DNA from 3 places in the Fodinicurvata sediminis DSM 21159 genome. Region 1 is predicted to be linked to each of the others. Evidence: riboswitches for the same ligand, from Rfam matches in the RefSeq annotation. Region 1 holds a riboswitch; each other region holds the start of a gene.

Evidence for each region. Region 1 has a riboswitch for cobalamin ahead of G502_RS21710 (copper chaperone PCu(A)C). Riboswitches for the same ligand answer to the same signal wherever they lie in the genome.
Region 2: linked by a shared signal. The riboswitch ahead of cobU (bifunctional adenosylcobinamide kinase/adenosylcobinamide-phosphate guanylyltransferase) and the one ahead of G502_RS21710 (copper chaperone PCu(A)C) in region 1 are both predicted to bind cobalamin.
Region 3: linked by a shared signal. The riboswitch ahead of G502_RS0115930 (HupE/UreJ family protein) and the one ahead of G502_RS21710 (copper chaperone PCu(A)C) in region 1 are both predicted to bind cobalamin.

What each region holds. Positions count from the first base shown of each region.
Region 1 covers NZ_ATVH01000020.1:274-3,543, reverse strand. Annotated here, with positions in the region: gene G502_RS20985 (biotin transporter BioY) at 1-423, opposite strand, end outside; gene G502_RS20980 (GntR family transcriptional regulator) at 562-1,191, opposite strand; gene G502_RS21710 (copper chaperone PCu(A)C) at 1,326-1,811, opposite strand; cobalamin riboswitch at 1,939-2,156, opposite strand; tRNA gene G502_RS0117020 (tRNA-Ser) at 2,331-2,421, shown strand; gene G502_RS20970 (restriction endonuclease) at 2,665-3,174, opposite strand.
Region 2 covers NZ_ATVH01000014.1:128,667-131,936, reverse strand. Annotated here, with positions in the region: gene G502_RS0108450 (ABC transporter ATP-binding protein) at 1-385, shown strand, start outside; gene G502_RS0108445 (hypothetical protein) at 452-904, shown strand; cobalamin riboswitch at 904-1,128, shown strand; gene cobU (bifunctional adenosylcobinamide kinase/adenosylcobinamide-phosphate guanylyltransferase) at 1,229-1,780, shown strand; gene cobW (cobalamin biosynthesis protein CobW) at 1,787-2,836, shown strand; gene cobN (cobaltochelatase subunit CobN) at 2,861-3,270, shown strand, end outside.
Region 3 covers NZ_ATVH01000018.1:159,553-162,822, reverse strand. Annotated here, with positions in the region: gene G502_RS0115940 (precorrin-8X methylmutase) at 1-129, opposite strand, end outside; gene G502_RS0115935 (sirohydrochlorin chelatase) at 132-1,181, opposite strand; gene G502_RS0115930 (HupE/UreJ family protein) at 1,232-1,849, opposite strand; cobalamin riboswitch at 1,929-2,095, opposite strand; gene G502_RS20770 (Hsp20 family protein) at 2,324-2,785, shown strand; gene G502_RS0115920 (DUF1150 family protein) at 2,857-3,069, shown strand; gene ptsN (PTS IIA-like nitrogen regulatory protein PtsN) at 3,144-3,270, opposite strand, start outside.

The DNA.
Region 1 (3,270 bases):
CAATCCCATTGCATACACGACAGACAAACCGGCCAGCATGGCGCCCAAATGCCCCAGCATACCCCGGCCGCGTGCCAGGACCCCCGTTACGCCGGAAGCCAGCAGATACCCCAGCAGGTAGCCGCCTGTCGGCCCCATCATATAGGCAAGGCCAAGGCCGCGCTCCGGTGTACCTGAAAAGACAGGAAGTCCGGCCGCGCCCGCAGAAAGGTAGGCGAGGAAGACAGCGCTGGCCAGGCGTGGTCCCAGCGCCACGGCAAAGGCCATGACGGCCAGGGTGTGCAAGGTCATTGGGACCGGCCAGAAGGGTATCTGAAGCTTGGCCGACAACGTCATGAGCAGGGGGCCAACGATCAAGACGAAGACAGCAAGCGACAGGCGGTGTACCCGTGATGGCGAACCTGGAGTGGCGAGTGCGCTCATGGATCATCCTTTTTATAGATAATTTATCTGTTCTATCGTTTAATGAATCCATAAATAGATGGTCATTGCAAGGACGCACCTGTCGCTGTAGCAAAAATCAATCGGACGGGATGGGGAAGGGGGTATGCGCTCAGGACGCTATTCGGAGACGGCCGGCTTGCGCCCGATCCATTGCACGTGCCGCTTCAGAACGGCACACGCCCGCTCGACCTCTCCGGCGCGCAGGGCATCGAGTATGGCGCGATGATCCCGGTCGCTCGGGAACTCCCATTCCGCGCGCCAACCGGCAAAAAGAAAACGTGCACTGGCCGCATGCAGGTCGTCAATGGCGCGCAGCAGCCTTGGCATGCCGCAAGGTGTCAGGATCAGGCGATGGAACTTCCGGTTGGCCTCTTCCCAGCTCTGAACATCGCTCGCATGGTCTGCGGACCGGCTGACCTGCTCGGCCTCGTCCAGCAGCGCACGCGTCAGGTGGGGTGCGGCGTGTTGCAAGGCCAGCACCTCCAGGGCCGCACGCATTTCCGCAACCTCTTTCATTTCATCCTGCGAAAAACCGGCCACACGCACGCCGCGGCGCGGCACGCTGACCACCAGACCCTGGGACTCCAGCCGACGGAAGGCCTCGCGAACCGGAACATGGCTGGCACTGAATTCCACGGCGATATGGTCCTGTCGCAGCTTCGTACCGGGCGCCAGCTCGCCGGAAATGATCCGCTCCGCAAGAACAGCTCCGATCCGCGCCGCAAGTGTTTCATCCGAATCCGCCATGGATTTGTAGATAATCTATTCGGTCTGACACGTCGAGATTCAGATTGCGGTCACCGAAATAGCAACAGGCCCCGCCGGAACATTCGGCGGGGCCTGTCGTGACCAGATCTATGGTGAAATCTGACTCGCCGCGATCAGCTGCTCGGCGTGGCGCCGTCCACTTCGTCCAGGTCCTCGACCAGAACCTCCACCTCGACGCGGCCGGCCTTCTCGAAGGTCAGGGTCATGTGGAAGTGATCGCCGGCGCGATATTCGCCCTGCAGGTCTTCCAGGACGATCTGGGCGCCACCGGGCTGCAGCGTGATGGAATCGCCGCCTTGCACGGCAATGGCCTGGACCTGCTTCATGCCGTAATTGCCCTCTTCGTCCATGACCGGCGCGCGAAAGCTGCTGGCCCTGGCGAAGTCCACCTCGGCGCCGACCAGGCGGTCGGCTTCGGCACCCGTGTTCTCCAGTGTCAGGTAGACGGCATTGGCGTGGGCGTTGGCCGCGTTCTCCACGGTCCAGGCGTGGCTGACCACCATGTTGGCGGCGGCGGAACGTTCGCCGTCGTGGTGGGCCAGCGCGGCGGAAAGGCTCCCGGCCAGGGCCAGGAAAACGGTCACTATCAGAATGCGCATTGCTCTTGGACTCCAATCTTGCTCAAGGAACGGCAACCTGAAAAAGGGAGTAGGACCAGGAAGTGAAGCGCCATGCAGCGGCCATCAGATTTCCTTCATGTCCGGACACACCCCGTTCCAGTCGGATGAATACGTCTGCGTCATGGCAGGTCTCCTGGCTTGCGGCTCGTCGGTCCGACCGTCTTGCCTTCCCGGCCATCCACGACAGCCAGTGACTCCAGCGACAGTCAACGCACCGCTCACAGTTGCGGGGGCAGCCCCGGTCTTTCACCGGGTTCCCTTTTCATTTCCATACCGGTGGCTTCAATGCCGCCGTTCCGGAAAACCATGACAGGTCCAAAGGATCGCAGAACCGGCACGGCCTGTCCAGCTTCACCCCACCCCCGTCCGCGGCATCGAATCAAGCGGCGCGCCAGGCCGCCAGAGCGGGTTGCAGGAGCCCGGCGCTTGCGCTAGGTTCCGCGCCTGCTCGACCCGGTCGCACAGAGGCTGTCCCACAGCCCGGCGGCCAGACCACGCGGAGAGGTGCCGGAGCGGTCGAACGGGGCGGTCTCGAAAACCGTTGTAGGGTACCCCCCTACCGAGGGTTCGAATCCCTCCCTCTCCGCCATTTCTACCCTGACGAAGGTTCTCCGCACGCGGACGCGGCGCTGAAACGCCAAGGAACCGCGCGGTTCGGGTGCGAAGCTCTGGACTGCGACGCCGGCACACTCGGCTCCGAGCGGTCTCTCTCCGCCGTTTTTCTCTCGACCTCTGGACTGAACCGGCGCCAGTACGGAACCCTAAGTATAAGAAATCAAATCAGAAACGGCCGCTGACCTACCACCCGAATTGATATCCCCTTTGCCGGGCGTCAGTCTTCCGAGAAGAAATCCTCGTCCAGTCGCTTGAACTCCAGCACGCGGCTGGAACGCACCCCGACACCGTGTTCGACCATCAGCTCCGTCAGGCGGCGTCCGTCAATCAGGATCACACGCTGCGGAATGCGTGATGCGAACTCGACGGCCTGGGCGGAGAACGTCGAGGTCGTCACGAAAACGCCCTTTGACGCGCCGAGGCCGACCAGACTTCCGGTGAATGCCTGGATCTCGGGTCGCCCGACCGCGCTTCCCGGGGCGTATCGTTTCGCTTGGACGTAGACGCGATCGAGACCGAGAACATCCTCGTTGATCACCCCGTCAACGCCCCCGTCGCCCGATTTGCCAAGCTGCTCTGACGCATTGCGATGGGAGCCCCCGTAGCCCATTGCCACCAGAAGTTCGACGATGACCTGTTCGAAGAAGCTCGGGCTGTTTTGAAGGATGCGATCCAGCAGGTCTGCGCGAAGTGCAGCGTGGACAGCTTTGTATGCGGCTTCAACCACCTCCTCAGGCGTCGCAGATGGAGGCTCCACTTCGGCAGCTGACCTTGCCCCCAAGTTTGGACCAGCCAGAGCGAGAAAATTCCGGCTGTTCGGCCT
Region 2 (3,270 bases), on a different contig from region 1:
CGGCTTGAAACCCTGGGTGGGCGATCGCTATCCCGCAGAACTTTCCGGAGGCATGCAGAAAAGAGCGGGCCTGGCGCGCGCGTTCGCCATGGATCCGGATATTCTGATCCTGGATGCGCCGACGGATGGCCTGGATCCCATCATGACCCGGCACACCAATCTTCTTATCCGCCGGGTCGTTCAACAACACAAGGTGACCGTACTCAGTATCACCACCGACATGCCGTCGGCCTTGGAATTTTACGATGATCTCGCCATGCTGTATGACGGCCGTATTATATGGAAGGGGACAACCGCCGCTGCGCAGGAGGCACCGGATCCACGCCTGAGCCAGCTTCTGGAAGGGCGTTCGGATGGTCCCATCAGTATGGCGGTTCGTGCCTGAGCGACAATCAAGAGCGATAACAAGCGATCAAATCGATGAATCTGGACTTATACCGGGAGGCAGAAGATGACAGTGAACAGGTTTGCAGCAGCAGTTTTTTCGGGGGTTCTGACCGCAGGCTTGGCCGTCTCGGCCGTCGCTCAGGATGAAACGGATGACGCGCCCAAGGATCAGGGTGTCACCCTGGAGCTCAACAAGCTGGAGCAGGTGGACGAGACCTGCCGGGCTTACATGCTGTTCGAGAACGACAGTGACAGCGACTTCGATCAGTTTCGGCTGGACCTTGTGCTTTTCGATGCCGAAGGGGTGATCAGCCGGCGCATTGCCATTGAAGCGGCTCCCCTGGAAGCAGGTCGTTCGACCGTGAAGTTCTTCGATTTCACGGAGCAGCAGTGCGATAGCATCGACCGCATACTGGTGAACGGGGTCTCTCCCTGTGCCGATGCGTCGGGTGAGCGCGAGGATTGCAACGACATGCTGAACCTGGTCAGTCGCGCGGACGTGGAATTCTATCAGTAAGTCGTTGACTTCCCTTGGGCAGGCTTCCTAAGCTTCGCCTGCGATCATCGGGAAAGGGAACGCGGTGCGGCCAGTGGTTGGCCAAGACCGCGGCTGCCCCCGCAACTGTAAACGGTGAGCGCGGCGCAAGGGAAAAACAGGCCACTGATCTGGCGATCGGGAAGGCCCACAGCGCCGGGCTTTGACCCGTAAGCCAGGAAACCTGCCCGGGGATCCACTCTTGAACACCGGGCGGGGTGTACCGGTGGCGTCTAAGTTCAGCCTGATCGCCTTGCTGTACCGCGTCGCCTCTCCCGCCAACACCTAACGGGAGAAGCTGAAGGCATGGCTGCCTTGCCCCACACCACCCCGCACCTCCCCGCCTTGACGCTGGTTCTGGGCGGCGCGCGTTCGGGCAAGAGCCGCTACGCCGAGGCGCTGTTCGAGGGGCAGCCCGGAACTTGCTGCTATGTGGCCACGGCGCAGGCCTTCGATGCTGAAATGGAAGCGCGTATCGCTGCGCATCGCGCGCGCCGCGATTCCCGATGGCACACGCAAGAGGCGCCGATCAACCTGGAAACGGCCCTGTCTTCGGCGGCCGCGTTGAAGCAGCCGATCCTGGTGGATTGCCTGACCCTGTGGGTCAGCAACCTGATGCTGGCCGAGATGGATATAGATGCGCAGGTTCGAAAGCTGCTCGATAGCCTGGCACAGCTTGACGTCCCCCTGGTCATGGTTTCCAACGAAGTGGGCCTTGGCATCGTGCCCGAAAATGCACTGGCGCGTGCCTTTCGCGACCATGCCGGACATCTGAATCAACAACTGGCTGCCGCCGCCGACCACGTGGTCTTCCTGGCCGCCGGCTTGCCGCTTACCCTAAAAAACCCCGGAAGGTGACACTCTATGAAAGACCTAGCGAAAATACCTGCCACCGTGATCACGGGCTTCCTCGGTTCCGGGAAGACGACCCTTATCCGTTCCTTGCTGGAGAATGCCGGTGGACGCCGCCTGGCCCTGGTCATCAACGAGTTCGGTGACGTGGGCGTGGACGGGGAAATCCTGAAGGGGTGCGGTGTTGAGGGCTGCAGTGAGGATGACGTGCTGGAACTGGCCAATGGCTGCATCTGCTGCACGGTGGCCGATGACTTCCTGCCAACCATCCAGAAGCTGATCGATCGTCCCGATCCCCCCGATCACATCATCATCGAGACCTCGGGTCTGGCCTTGCCCAAACCGCTGGTCAAGGCTTTCGGCTGGCCGGACGTGCGCAACCGCGTAACAGTTGATGGCGTCGTCACCGTGGTGGATGGGCCCGCCGTCGAAGCAGGCATTTTCACCACTGCCCCCGAAGCTGTGCAGGCCCAGCGCCAGGCCGATCCCGCCCTGGATCATGAAAGCCCGCTGGAGGAGCTGTTCGAAGAGCAGCTCGGTTCAGCCGACCTGGTCGTGATCAACAAGCGCGACCTGCTGGACGAAGACGGCTACCGCAAGGTTCAGGAAATTACGCACGGCTATCTGCGCACGGGCGTTCCAACCGTTGCCGCGACCCAGGGGCAACTCGACCCGCGCGTTCTGCTGGGCCTGGGCGCCGGGGCCGAGGACGATCTGGACAGCCGTCCCTCGCACCATGACGGCGATGACGATCACGACCACGACGATTTCGAATCCTTCGTGGTGGAACTGGAGGAATGCGGATCGCCCCAGGTTCTGCTCGACCTGCTGACTCCGCTTTCGGCTCGCTTCGGCGTGTTGAGAGTGAAGGGCTTTGCGGCTGTGGCCGGAAAGGACATGCGCCTCGTTGTTCAGGGCGTGGGGCCGCGCTTCCAGCATTACTATGACCGGGACTGGCGAGAGGGTGAGCGCCGTTGCACCCGCCTGGTCGTCATCGGTGAAAAGGGCCTGGACGAAACGGCCATACGCGAAGCCCTGACTCGCGCACCGGCTGCGGCCTAATCCGGGACGGGCAGGACCCTAAGCATGCATCTTCTCGCCGCACAGCCAGGCCGTGTCTCCGATGGCAGCGAAGCTGTGGACCTGGGCCAGACACCGGGTGACATAGTCTTTCTTTCGGCCGCTGATACCGAATTGGCCAGCCTGTCCTCGGCCTGGGCGGACCTGGGGGAGGGTGAGCTGACTCTGCGTCTGGCAAACCTGATGCAGCTCAGCCATCCCATGTCCGTGGACCTCTATATGGAGCAGGTCCTCGAACAGGCGCGCCTGGTGGTGGTGCGTGTGCTGGGCGGACGCGGTTACTGGTCCTATGGGGTCGAGCAGCTCGAAGCCCTGGCGCGCGAGCGTGGGGTTCCCGTGGCCTTCCTGCCCGGTGACGACAAACCGGATCCGGACCTGGCGTCCAGCAGCAGCCTGGAGGAAAGCGCCCGCAATCG
Region 3 (3,270 bases), on a different contig from region 1:
ATGGATCATCCGCACGACGAGGCCGTGGACGCTCGTCGGAAGATGCGCGAGCACAGCTTCCTGCCGAACCGTCTCGAAAGACTTCTGGTAGATGGCCGCCGGATCACGCAGGTAATCTCTCTGCGGCATGTTCATCCACCCTGCTGACCGCCTCCCGCATTTTCCTTCAGGGTGCGCGGCCCAAGAGGATGATCTGCATGCGGATAGGGGTGATGGTGGCTGTGGCTATGGCTGTGATCATGCCCATGTTCGTGCCCGTGAGAGTGTGACCCATGGGAATGGCCATGGGCATGTTCCTCCTGCCCGGAGCCGATGCCCTCGACATGGTGATGGTGGCTCTCCTGGGGCAGCCCGACTTCCGCTTCGAATCCCAGCACCTGTTCACGGTATTTGCACATCTGGCAGTTCATGTTGTTCGTGCCTTCCAGGATCTCCTCGACACGTGCAGCCATGGTATCCAGCACGCGGGGATGATCATTCAGGTAAGGCGCCTTTATGAACTCGATGTCCGGATGTCGCGCCGCAACACGGTCGGTATGCTCATAGATTCGCCTGACCAGCACGCCCGTGAAAAGGAAATAGGGAAAGACCACGATACGCTTGAAGCCAAGGCGGGCTGCGTGCTCGAGGCCCGGCTCCACCAGCGGGAAGGTAACCCCGGAGTAACAGGTCTCTGCCCAGCCGAAGCCCAGGCCTTCCCACAACATGCGGGTGACCTTTGCGACGTTGGAATTGGCATCCGGATCCGATGCGCCGCGTCCGACAACGACCAGAAGCGTATCATGACGAGGAACCGTCTCGTTCACACCATCCAGGGCTTCCTGGATTCGGTCGCCGGCGGCTTGCAGCATCTTCAGATCTATACCCAGTTCGCGACCATAGTTGATCTCGAGGCCAGGATGCTGCGCCTGGTAGGTGTTGAGCACCGAGGGTATGTCGTTCTTGGCATGGCCAGCCGCAAACAACATGCCAGGCACGGCCAGGATGCGATTCACCTGCTGTTCGCGCAGCTTGTCCAGCCCATCACGGATCACGGGACGCGCAAACTCCAGATAGCCATAGTCAACAGGCCAATCGGTAAAGCGCTGGCGCATGTGCTCCGCCAAGCTGGCAAACTCCGCCACGGCATGCTCATCACGACTCCCGTGACCACAAACCATTAATCCCAGGCGCTCGGCCATACTTACTCTCCTGCCTTCTTTATCGTGTCGGGCTCATGTATTGCGTACGCTCAAATATACCCGCCGCCAAGCATCCAGGCCCCAGCCACGGCCATGGCACCTCCTGCCACACGCACAGCTGGCGTATAGGCCAGCCGACCCGCCAGAACACCAAGTCCAACGCCTGCCGCATGAAGGAGTGCTGTCGCCATCAGAAAGCCGGTAACATAGGCGATTGGCGAGCCACTGGCGGGCATTTCCACACCATGTGCATAGCCATGGAAAACAGCAAAGAGGCCCACCATGGCGGCTCCGATTTCCCAACGCACGCGCACTGTCGCCGCAATCAGGACACCGAGGACCAGTACCGATAGCGCAATACCGCTTTCAGCCAGGGCGAACTGCCAACCGGCAAGACCGGCAGCGCCGGCCACGGCCATCGCCATCACGAAGATGCTCGGTACAACCCAAAGCGCGCGGCCACCCAGTGCGTAGGCCCAGACACCGACCGCTACCATGGCCAGAAGGTGGTCAAGACCCGTCACGGGATGAGCAAGACCGCCCAGGAAGGTCGCACCTGCATGCGTCTCATGGCCCGGGTGTGCCGCAGCCGCCGAGGCGAGAAGAGCTGCTGGCAGAAAAGCGGCTGCAAAGCGTGTGAATCTGAGAATGGTTGTGTGGTTCATCATGTCCCCCGTGTTGCAGGCCGGCCGGCCTGAATGACTGTTCAATAGCTCAGAACCTTCCGGGCACAGTCCGGAAGGTCAGGAAAATCATCTTTTGGCGGCAGGCTGACTGACTTGCGCGATGTCTACGCGATTGCGGACAGGCGCTTACAGGTGCTGGAACAGTTCCGGACTTGGCCCCCGACTTGGGTCGGCCGCACCGGATTGCCTTTCATCCCCTATCGAGGAACCGTCCAATGTTGGCCTTACGGTAGAAAGCCTATAAGCAAGGGTCAAGCACAGTCGCGGCACTATATGTCGTATATGTAATCGTGCAGGGGCATAAAAGCAGCGGCATCCCACTTGAAGGTGCCCAATGATTCACCATTTCTTTCTACAAAGGCGCCATAATGGGTCTTTTCGTGGCGTGCCGATAATCGGACGCTATCGAACCATACAACCAGCAACCTTGCTCAAGAAGAGGAGGCAGCTGCACCTATGAGCCAATCTTCCTACCTGAATTCACCGCTCCTGCTTGGGTTTGACCAACTGGAACGCGCCATAGACCGTATGCACAAAACCAGTGGCGACGGTTATCCTCCATACAATGTGGAGCAAGTGGACGAGCGCCATCTGAGAATTACACTGGCCGTCGCTGGATTCTCTGAAGATGACTTGGAGGTCAGGTTGGAGAAGAACCAGTTGACCATCCGCGGTCGCCAGGCTGAAGATGACAGCGAGCGCACCTTCCTGCACAGAGGCATTGCCGCGCGCCAGTTTCAGCGCAGCTTCATGTTGGCCGATGGAATGGAAGTCGAGGGAGCACGCCTGGATAACGGTTTGCTTCACATCGAGCTGAAACGCCAGACAGATGACGAAGTTGTTCGAACCATCAAGATTGAGCGCAAACAGACAGCCGACGGTTCGGACTCCAGGACCATTGATCAGAAATCCGCCTGACAGTAGGTGGGAAGACATCAAGGAGCCTGCGCCTCATTAGCGTGGGCTGCCGCTTAGGGAAAGGTATGTTTATGATGCAGAATACGCCCCACAGTGACCTGAAGCAGCTGACACAGGACGATTTCCTGTCGTTCGGCGTGGATGACGTGGCCTATGTACGTCCCTTCCAGGATGCTGTTGGTATCTTCGCCGCTGACGGCACCAAGATCGCAGTCATGGCAGATTTCGATGTTGCCTGTGCTGCCGTCCGCCAAAACGGCATGGAGCCCATGACCGTCCATTAAGGCCCCACCTAACGATACAGGGGAATGCCCAGCCTGTGGACATTCCCCTGGTAAGCGAAATAGCAGTTCCGTCTTCAGGCTGCGTGACTGGCAGCTGATTCCGTTAAAATCGCATAGAGACCGTCACGACTGTCTGTGCCGCGCAGCTTGTCGCAGATCGTCTTGTCACGCAGTAGACGGGAAACACGCGCCAGGGCTTTC